DNA from 3 places in the Cellulomonas sp. Root137 genome. Region 3 is predicted to be linked to each of the others. Evidence: riboswitches for the same ligand, from Rfam matches in the RefSeq annotation. Region 3 holds a riboswitch; each other region holds the start of a gene.

Evidence for each region. A riboswitch is a leader RNA that binds a small molecule or an ion and turns the genes downstream of it on or off. The one in region 3 is predicted to bind S-adenosylmethionine.
Region 1: linked by a shared signal. The riboswitch ahead of ASD18_RS15765 (LLM class flavin-dependent oxidoreductase) and the one ahead of ASD18_RS06135 (rhodanese-like domain-containing protein) in region 3 are both predicted to bind S-adenosylmethionine.
Region 2: linked by a shared signal. The riboswitch ahead of ASD18_RS02180 (methylenetetrahydrofolate reductase) and the one ahead of ASD18_RS06135 (rhodanese-like domain-containing protein) in region 3 are both predicted to bind S-adenosylmethionine.

What each region holds. Positions count from the first base shown of each region.
Region 1 is NZ_LMFG01000003.1:149,138-152,400, reverse strand. It holds gene ASD18_RS15770 (NtaA/DmoA family FMN-dependent monooxygenase) at 1-461, opposite strand, end outside; gene ASD18_RS15765 (LLM class flavin-dependent oxidoreductase) at 461-1,615, opposite strand; SAM riboswitch class IV at 1,870-1,990, opposite strand; gene ASD18_RS15760 (GNAT family N-acetyltransferase) at 2,121-2,609, shown strand; gene ASD18_RS15755 (hypothetical protein) at 2,606-3,154, shown strand.
Region 2 is NZ_LMFG01000001.1:461,138-464,400, forward strand. It holds gene ASD18_RS02165 (TetR/AcrR family transcriptional regulator) at 1-589, shown strand, start outside; gene ASD18_RS02170 (DNA-3-methyladenine glycosylase I) at 658-1,260, shown strand; gene ASD18_RS02175 (hypothetical protein) at 1,333-1,548, shown strand; SAM riboswitch class I at 1,642-1,737, shown strand; gene ASD18_RS02180 (methylenetetrahydrofolate reductase) at 1,805-2,842, shown strand; gene metE (5-methyltetrahydropteroyltriglutamate--homocysteine S-methyltransferase) at 2,848-3,263, shown strand, end outside.
Region 3 is NZ_LMFG01000001.1:1,275,595-1,278,857, reverse strand. It holds gene ASD18_RS06145 (fasciclin domain-containing protein) at 1-25, opposite strand, end outside; gene ASD18_RS06140 (aminotransferase class V-fold PLP-dependent enzyme) at 257-1,645, opposite strand; SAM riboswitch class IV at 1,694-1,808, opposite strand; SAM riboswitch class I at 1,927-2,042, shown strand; gene ASD18_RS06135 (rhodanese-like domain-containing protein) at 2,038-2,451, shown strand; gene ASD18_RS06130 (O-succinylhomoserine sulfhydrylase) at 2,511-3,263, shown strand, end outside.

The sequences.
Region 1 (3,263 bases), on a different contig from region 3:
GCCGCACGCTCGTACCGCTCGTCGTGCGGGAGGAACCCGCCGCGCCGGAAGTTCTCGCCCGTGAAGGCGTCGCTGCTGGTCACGAGGTTCCACGCGGCACGCCCGCCGCTGAGGATATCCAGCGTCGCGAACTGGCGGGCCAGCTCCCACGGCTCGTTGAAGGTCGTGTTGATCGTCCCGGCGAGCCCGAGGCGGTCGGTCACCGCGGCGAGCGCCGCCAGCACGGGCAGCGTGTCGGGCCGGCCCATCACGTCCAGGTCGTGGATCTGGCCCTTGTGCTCGCGCAGCCGCAGCCCCTCGGCGAGGAAGAAGAAGTCGAGCTTCGCCTCCTCGGCGCGCCGGGCCAGGTGCTCGAACGACGTGAAGTCGATCTGGCTGCCGGACCGCGGGTCGCTCCACACGGTGGTGTTGTTGACGCCCGGGAAGTGGACGCCGAGGTGGATCTGCTTGCGGGCGCCCATCAGGCGATCGCCGCGTAGCGGTTGACCGGTCGGGCAAGGCCCAGCTGGTCGCGCAACGTCGGACCGGTGTAGCGATCCCGGAACGCCCGTGCGTCCCGCAGGAGCGGGACGACACTGTCGACGAGGACGTCGAGGTCCGTGTGCAGCGAGGCCGGCCGCACGACGAACCCGTCGGCCGCCCCGACCGCGGACCAGTCGAGGAAGGTCTCGGCGAGGTCCCGTGCCGTCCCGACGTGCGTGAGGGAGCCGGTGTCCCACTCGACGCCCTCGAGCTCGGTGAGCAGGTCGAGCCGGGCGCGAGCGCTCGCACGGTCCGGGCCGATGACCACGAACGCGTCGACGAGCACCCGCAGGTCGCCCGGCTCGCGACCGGCCGCCGCCGCAGCGGCCCGCAGCCGGAGCCGCAGGTCGAGTGCCTCGTCGCGGTCGGTCGCGCTGATCCGGACCACGTCGGCGTGCCGCGCGGCCAGGCCGAACGACGCCTCCGAGCCGACGCGCACCACGATCGGCGGCTGCCCCTGCGGCGGACGGGGGGTGATCGACGGACCCTTGACCGCGAAGTGCACACCGTCGTGCTCGACGTAGTGCAGCCTGGCCCGGTCGACGAACCGGTGCGTGGCCTGGTCGCGGATCTCCGCGTCGTCCTCCCAGCTGTCCCAGAGCGCGGTGACCACCTCCACGGCCTCCTCGGCCTCCGCGACGGCCCCCGCCTCGGTGAGAGCCGGGCCTCGGCCCACGTGCGTCGCGTCCTGCTCGTCGTCGGTCCAGCTCACCTGCCACGCCGCCCGACCGCCGCTGACGTGGTCGATCGTCGCGATCGCCTTCGACACGTGGAACGGCTCGGTGTGCGTCGTCGCGACCGTCGGCACCAGGCCGATGCCCCGCGACCGCGGCGCCAGGCGCGCGGCGACGAGCGCGGCGTCGAGCCGGCCGCGCAGCGTGGTGGACCGGGACGGCTGCAACGAGAACGAGTCGTCGAGCACGACGAGGTCGAGCGTGCCCCGCTGGGCGACCTCGACGAGGTGCTGGAGCCGCTCGGCGTCGAACAGTCGCTGCGCCTGCGAGCCGTGGGTCCGCCAGGCGGCGGGGTGCGCGCCGGCGTCGCTGAGGTCGACACCGAGGTGCAGCTGGCGGGGGGTCACCGGAAGTGCCATGGGGAAGGTTCCGTTCTGGGTCGTCAGGGCGCGCCCCGGCGCAGGAGGCTGCGGCGCACGGGGGTGCAGGCGTAGGTGTGTCGAGCGGCGCGGGTACCGCGGCTCAGTCGCTCAGGTGCCGGTCGGGGCCGGCCAGGCGGGAGGTGTCGTCAGCGACAACAGGCGCCGGGACAGCACGGGCGCAGGATCCAGAGAGCCGTCGTCGGCCGTCGGTCCGAGCTCATCGTGCGTCCCTTCGTACCCGCCTGGCGGGCGCTGCGTCGTTGTCGGGCACGAGCAGGACGCTCGCGCAGGACCAGGTCGTCACCCGGGGCACCCCACACGCAGGAGGGTTGCCACCCAGCAAGCCGGGGCTTGTCGCTGGAATTCATGACCTAACAGGTCGGGAAAGTAGGCATAGGTCGTCGGCGTGTCAATGGTCCGCGCCGAAAGTCCAGATGGTGGGACGGATCCGTCCGGTGCGAGGATGGGCGTCTCCACCACCGGCAAGGGAGCACGCGCACGCATGGGCACGACCACCGACGTGACGATCGGCACCGACGACCCGACTCGCCCCGACGTACTCGGCCTGCTCGGGGAGCACCTCGCGGACATGTACGCGACCTCGCCGGCCGAGTCGGTGCACGCGCTCGACCCCTCGGCGCTCGCGGCCCCCGGCATCACGTTCTGGACCGCCCGCGCCGCCGACGGCAGCCTGCTCGGCTGCGCCGCCCTCAAGCAGCTCGGCCCGACGGACGGCGAGCTCAAGTCCATGCGGACCAGCGCCGCCGCACGGGGCCGAGGGATCGGGGCGGCGATGCTCGCGCACGTCCTGGGCGCGGCGGCGGAGCGAGGCCTCCGCACCGTGCACCTGGAGACGGGGACGCAGGACTACTTCGCACCCGCCCGCCGCCTCTACGAACGGGCCGGGTTCGTCGCGTGCCCGCCGTTCGCGGACTACGTACCGGACCCGCACAGCGCGTTCTACGCGCTCACGCTCCCGACGCGGCCGTGACTGCCTCACCGCGATGGCAGGTGGCGGTCTCCTGGGCGGTCGTCGGTGAGGGCGGGCACGTGGCCGTCCGGACGAGCCACTGGTGGGAGGTGGCCGCTGCCGCTCGGGAGCATCGGCCTGCGCGGACGCTCTACCACGGCGCCCTGGAGCTCGTGGTGGACGGCCGCCCGCTCGTGGTCGAGATGACACCCACGTGGGGCCGGGCCACTCGCGAGGTCGTCGCCACCGGCCCGGTCGGCTCGCGCTGGCTCGGCTGGTTGCCGTTCTTCCGCTACGAGATCCGGTACACCCGACCGCCCGGCCCCACGGGGCACGGTGCCACCGTGGTGAGTGACCGCCGCGAGGCCGTCGAGGCCGTGCTCGCCGCCGTCCCGCACGTGCCGCGACTGACGTGGGGCCGCGCGGTGGGACCGGCCCGGGACATGTGGAGCTCGAACTCCGTGGTCTCCTGGGTGCTCGCCGAGGCGGGTCTCCTCGACGCCTGCGCCCCGCCCCCCGGCGGACGTGCACCGGGGTGGGACGCGGGGCTCGACGTGCGCGGCTGAAGAGTCTCGTATTCCGACCAGCTGTGTCCACAATAAGAGACGGTCCTGTTGCCCAGGCTCCGGGACGGTCATCCTCGTCCCATGCAGACCCGCCGCGCCGCCTCGACGT
Region 2 (3,263 bases), 810 kb from region 3:
GTCGCTCGGGTTCACCACGATGTCGCTCTACCGGTACGTCTCGTCCAAGGACGAGGTGCTCAGTCTGATGTCCGACCGGGCGTCGGGGCGGCCGCCCGTGCTCGGGCCCGAGGTGGGCGGCTGGCGGGAACGGCTCGAGCTGGTCCTCGCCGTCCAGCAGCCGATCCTGCGCGCGCACCCGTGGCTGGCGCGCGCGTCCGCGGTCCTGCACGCGGTCGGGCCCGGGCGGCTCGCCTGGATGGAGGCGATGCTCTCGGCGCTCGACGGCACCCCGCTGACGGAGCACCAGAAGGTGGGAGCCATCGGCCTGCTCGCCTCGCACACCCTGGACCAGCTGCGGATCGGCGAGGAGCTGAGCGGCGCCGGGCGCACCGCGGCCGTCGGCACCACCGCCGGGGGAGCCCTGCCGCCGGACCTGGGAGAGCTCATCACGATGCTCGCCTCCCCGGACGAGCACCCCACACTGCGCCGGGCAGCGAACGCGGGGGCCTTCTCCTTCCCGGAGGACGCGCCCGAGGACGACCAGCTGGACTTCGGCACCGTGCTCATCCTCGACGGGATCGAGAGGCTCATCGCCCTGGCCTCGTGAGCCGCCCACAGCCCCATCGCGTGCACAGGCGGCGCCCACTTGTCAGCCCCGCCGGGCAGACTCGACGCATGACCTCGCCCGACGTCCCGCTCACCGGCCGCTGCTTCGGCGACGGCACCCCGCTGTACGAGCAGTACCACGACGAGGAGTGGGGCAAGCCCGTCCACGACGAGCACGCCCTCTACGAACGGCTCGCCCTGGAGGGCTTCCAGTCGGGCCTCGCGTGGATCACGATCCTGCGCAAGAGGCCCGCGTTCCGCACGGCGTTCGCGGACTTCGACCCGGAGGTGGTCGCGGAGTTCGGTGACGAGGACGTGGCCCGCCTGATGGCCGACGCCGGCATCGTGCGCAACCGCGCCAAGATCGAGGCGACGATCGCCAACGGCCGCGCCCTGCGCGAGCTGCACGCGGCGGGACGCACGCTCGACGAGGTGCTCTGGTCGCACGCGCCCGACCGGACGGGGTACCAGCGCCCCGCCGGCTGGGCCGGGGTGCCCGCGCAGACGCCGGAGAGCCGCGCGCTGGCCAAGGAGCTGAAGTCGCTCGGGTTCCGGTTCGTCGGCCCGGTCACCGCCTACGCGGCGATGCAGGCGTGCGGGGTCGTCGACGACCACCTGGCCACGTGCCCGTCGGCGTGGGGCTCCGCCGGCACCGGAGCGCTCGCCGGGTGAGATTTGCTTCTGGCGGGTGATCGTGCGGGCCGCCCTCTCGGCACCGCGCGCCCTGCGGACTACAGTGCCGCCATGACGGAGATGCCCGACCCCGACGTTCGGCGTGATGCCGCGCGCGCGGCGGCCGAGGCGCTGACGGACAACGTCGTCCCCGACGCAGAGATCCTCGAGGCCGTCCAGGTCGGGCTGCTGTCCGTCCCGGCCGGCTCGCCGAACTCGTGGTTCGACGTCCCGTCCCAGCGCAGCCGCATGCGCTCCTCGAACCTGGTCCCGCGCCGCCCGCACTAGACGGCCGCCGAACCAGGCATGCTCCCGCGGACGGCGACGTCTCACGGGTCGATCACTGTTGCCCAGCATGTGATCTGCGGACTACCATCGCGCCTACCATCCAGAGCGGCCGAGAGACCTGGCTCGACGACGCCGCAGCAACCCCCCTCCTCGCGAGGGTGTGGGTGCTTCCGCCAGGGGCGATGGAGTGAGTCATGCCCCCACAGGACACGTGTCCCCGCACCACCGCGGTGCCGACGACCCGGCCGGTCGCGCCGTGAGCGCAGCCGTGGCTGAGCCCCGCACCCCCGGGCTGCACACCGCGACCGCCCGGCGGGCGCAGAACGCGAACGACCGCCCGACGATCTCGTTCGAGCTCTTCCCGCCCCGGAACCCCGATGCGGCTCCGCGCCTGTGGGCCACCATCCGCGAGCTCGAGTCGGTGCACCCCGACTTCGTCTCGGTCACCTACGGCGCCTCGGGCAAGACCCGGGTCACCACGCGCGCGCTGGTCCGCCGCCTCCTGCAGGAGACGTCGCTCAACCCGATCGCCCACCTGACCTGCGTCGGCACCTCGCGCGAGGAGATCACGACGATCGTCGGGGAGTTCCTCGACGAGGGCCTGCGGTCGTTCCTCGCCCTGCGGGGTGACCCGCCCACCGACCAGAGCGACTGGCAGGCACACCCGGACGGCCTGCAGACCGCGGGCGAGCTGGTCGAGCTCCTGCGCGAGATCGAGGCGCAGCGGTGCCTGGACAGCCCGTCGCAGGCGGTGCGGGCGCGCGTGCGACCCCTGTCCGTCGCGGTCGCGGCGTTCCCGCGGGGCAACCACGCCACGGGCGGCACACGCGCGCAGGACGTCGCGTCGCTGCTGGCCAAGCAGCAGGCGGGTGCGGACTTCGCGATCACGCAGGTGTTCTTCGACGCGGACGACTATCTCGGTATCGTCGCGGAGGCCCGTGAGGCCGGCGTGACCATCCCGATCATCCCGGGCATCATCCCGACCACCGACCCGGCCCGGCTGCTGCGCGTGCAGGAGCTGACCGGCGTCCCGGTACCGAAGGACCTGATCGACCTGCTCGGATCCGCCGACGACGAGCTCGACCGTCATCGGCGGGGCATCCGGGCCAGCGTCGACCTGGTCAACGGCGTCCTGGACGGCGGCGCACCCGGCGTCCACCTCTACACGTTCAACCAGCACCACGCCGCACTTGACCTGCTCGAGGGTGCACACCTCGACGGCGGAGCTCGGACAGCTCCCGACCTGGCCAGCTGGCCGCAGGACACGGCACCCGCCCGACCCCCGAGGGACTGAACCACATGACCGAGAACAGCCCGAAGTTTCCCGCCAGCTCCGTGCTCGGCTACCCCCGCATCGGCCCGCGCCGCGAGCTGAAGAAGGCCCTCGAGGCGTTCTGGGCCGGTCGCACGACGGCCGACGAGGTCGAGGCGACCGCCGCCGAGCTGCGCCGCCGCACCCGCACGCGGCTGGCCGAGCTCGGCCTGGCCACCGACGTGCCGGCGATCCCGAGCGCGTTCTCGTTCTACGACCAGGTGCTCGACGCCACCGCCGTGGTCGGTGCGGTGCCGGCCCGCTTCGCGGACGTCGTCGGCGCCGACGGCGCCCTCGACCTGGCCGGGTACTCGACCGTGGCGCGCGGCCGCGGCGACGACCTGCCGCTCGAGATGACCAAGTGGTTCGACACCAACTACCACTACCTGGTCCCCGAGATCGG
Region 3 (3,263 bases):
TGGAGAGCGTGCGACGGATCCTCATGGTGGCTCCTACGGACGACGGTCGCGGCCGACGCCCAGCGCCGCACCGCGCGGGCACCCGGAGGGCGCCCTGTGTCCTCTTCGTCCGTTCCCCCGCGCCCGGATGCACCCGCGGCCCGTCAGGCCCCCGAGCGCGACTTCGGCAGGTGCAGTCGACTTCGGCAGCTGGAACTTCCGAGCTCGACGCGAACTGCCGAAGTGAGCGCTGGGTAGCCCGCCGGGGCGGGACGGGTCAGTCGTCCAGGGCCGGTCCGCACGCCGCGGCGGCCGTCGCCGCGAGGTGGTCCAGGCCGTGGACCGCGAGCAGCGGGCGGGTGTCGTCGACCACGGCCCAGCAGCCGTCGACCACCTCGTAGCGGACGGCCGGACCCGTGGCGAGGTACTCCGTCAGGGCGGTGACCAGACGATCGACCGCCTCGCTGGTGGTGCCGACGCCGACCGACGCGCGGATGGCGCCGTTCGACGCGCCCAGGTGGGCCAGCAGCGGGTGCGCGCAGAAGCGGCCGTCGCGGACCCCGATCCCGTGCTCCGCGGCGAGGTACGCGGCGACCAGGCCCGGGTCGTGGTCCGGCACGGTGAACGTGAGGACGCCGACCGGTGCCGCGGAGTCCGGCCAGATGCGCGCGATCTCGACGCCGTCGATGGCCGACAGCCCCTCGACCAGGCGCTCGCGCAGCGCCTCCTCGTGCGCGGCGAGCGCCCCGGCCGGCAGGGCCGCGAGCTGGTCGCAGGCCTCCGCGAGCGCGATCGCGCCGAGCACGTTGGGCGACCCGGCCTCGTGCCGCGCCGGCGCCGGCTGCCAGACCGTCCGATCGGCCCGCACGTCGCGCACCGCACCTCCCCCTGCGAGGTACGGCGTACCCGTGTCGAGCCAGTCGCGGCGGCCGACGAGCGCCCCCGCACCGAACGGCGCGTACGTCTTGTGCCCGGAGAACGCCACGTAGTCGGCGTCGGTGTCGGCCAGCGAGAAGCCGCGGTGCGGGACCAGCTGAGCACCGTCGACGGCCACGCGGGCGCCCTCGGCGTGGGCGAGCGCGACGACCTGGTCGATCGGCAGCGCCTCCCCCGTCACGTTCGACGCACCCGTGATCGTGACCAGCGCGTACGGCTGGCGGGCGAGCTCGTCGCGCAGCGCGTCGAGGGTCCCGGCGACGGTCGACGCGATCGGCAGGATGGTGGTCCGGTTGCCGTGCCGCTCGGAGGACTGCACCCAGGGCAGCAGGTTGGCGTGGTGCTCGACGTCCAGCACCAGCACGCGGCCCCCCGGCGGGACGACCCCGGCCAGCAGGTTGAGCGAGTCGGTCGTGTTGCGCGTGATGATCGCGACGTCGTCGGGACGGGCGTCCACGAACCGCGCGATGGTCTGGCGCGCGGACTCGTACAGCGCGGTGGACACCTGGGACAGGTACCCGGCGCCGCGGTGCACGGACGCGTACAGCGGCAGCACCTCGGTGACGCGCGCCGCGACGGCCTCGAGCGCCGGGGCGCTGGCCGCGTAGTCGAGGTTGGCGTAGACGCGGTGCGTGCCGTCCACGAGCGGGACGGTGGTGGTGCCGCCGACCACGGGGAGCAGGGCGCTCACCTCGGTCGCACACGAGAGGCGCTCGGCGGTGACAGTCATGGTGGGTCCTCCGACACGTTCCGGGGGAACACCCGTCGAGAAGGTGGAACCCCGCGCTTGCCGAGCCCCGGACGGGACGCGGCCAGGTCGTCACCCGGGGCACCCCACCGCGGAGGAGGGTTGCCGGCCAGCGAGCCGGGGCTTGACGCTGGCGCTCATGACCTGCAACGAGGGTCCCGGCACCTCCCGGTGGCTGTCAACGCGCCGCCGACTTCGTCTCGCCCACCGGGACGCCTTGTCCACCACTTGGAAGGAGGGCGCCGCCGCGCGTAGCATCACGGCCACCATCCAGAGCGGCTGAGAGATCTGGCTCGACGACGCCGCAGCAACCCGCGGGCACCGTGTGCCCGGCCGAGGGTGCTACCGCCAGGACCGATGAGACGAGGACCTCGATGAGCTACGCCGGCGACCTGACCCCCCAGCAGGCCTGGGACCTGTTGACGTCCGACGAGAGCGCGGTGCTCGTCGACGTCCGCACCGACGCCGAGTGGCGCTACGTGGGCATCCCCGACTCGGCCCCGATCGACGGCCGGGCCGCGCTGGTCGAGTGGGTGTCGTACCCGTCCGGGCGCCCGAACCCGCAGTTCCTCAAGCAGCTGGCCGACGCCGGCGTCGCGGCGGGACGGCCCGTCGTGTTCCTGTGCCGCTCGGGCGTGCGCTCCGTCGCCGCCGCGCAGGCCGCCACCGCCGCCGGGCTGGGCCCGGCCTACAACGTGCTCGAGGGCTTCGAGGGCGACGTCGGTACCGACGGCCACCGCGGCCACTCCGGCTGGCGCGCGGCAGGGCTCCCCTGGCGGCAGGCGTGAGCGACCGGCGCGTCCCCGGGCCTGCCGACTGGGACGACCGCCGCACCCCGCGCACCGACCTGCGCCCGGACACGCTCGCCGTCCGCGGCGGCCTGGTGCGGTCGCAGTTCAACGAGACGTCCGAGGCGCTGTTCCTCACGCAGGGCTACGTCTACTCCGCCGCCGCCGAGGCCGAGGCCGCGTTCGCCGGAGAGGCCGACCGCTTCCTGTACTCCCGCTACGGCAACCCGACCGTGTCCACCTTCGAGGAGCGCCTGCGCCTGCTCGAGGGCGCCGAGGCCGCGTTCGCCACGGCGTCGGGCATGTCGGCGGTGTTCACGTCGATCGCCGCGATCGTGCAGTCGGGGTCGCGCATCGTCTCCGCGCGCGCGCTGTTCGGGTCCACCGTCGTGATCTTCGAGGAGATCCTGGCCAAGTGGGGCGTGCGCACCGACTACGTCGACGGCCACGAGCTGTCGCAGTGGGAGGAGGCGCTCTCCACCCCGGCGGACGTGGTGTTCTTCGAGACGCCGTCCAACCCGATGCAGGACCTGGTCGACATCGCCGCGGTCAGCCGGCTCGCGCACGCCGCGGGCGCCACGGTGATCGTCGACAACGTGTTCGCCACCCCCGTGCTGTCGCGGCCGCTGGAGCTGGGCGCGGACGTCATCGTGTACTCCGCGACCAAGCACATCGACGGTCAGGGGCGCGTGCTCGGCGGGGCGATCCTGGGCACCGACCAGTACATCCACGGTCCGGTCCAGACCCTCATCCGGAACACCGGGCCGTCGCTGTCGGCGTTCAACGCGTGGGTGCTGCTCAAAGGGCTGGAG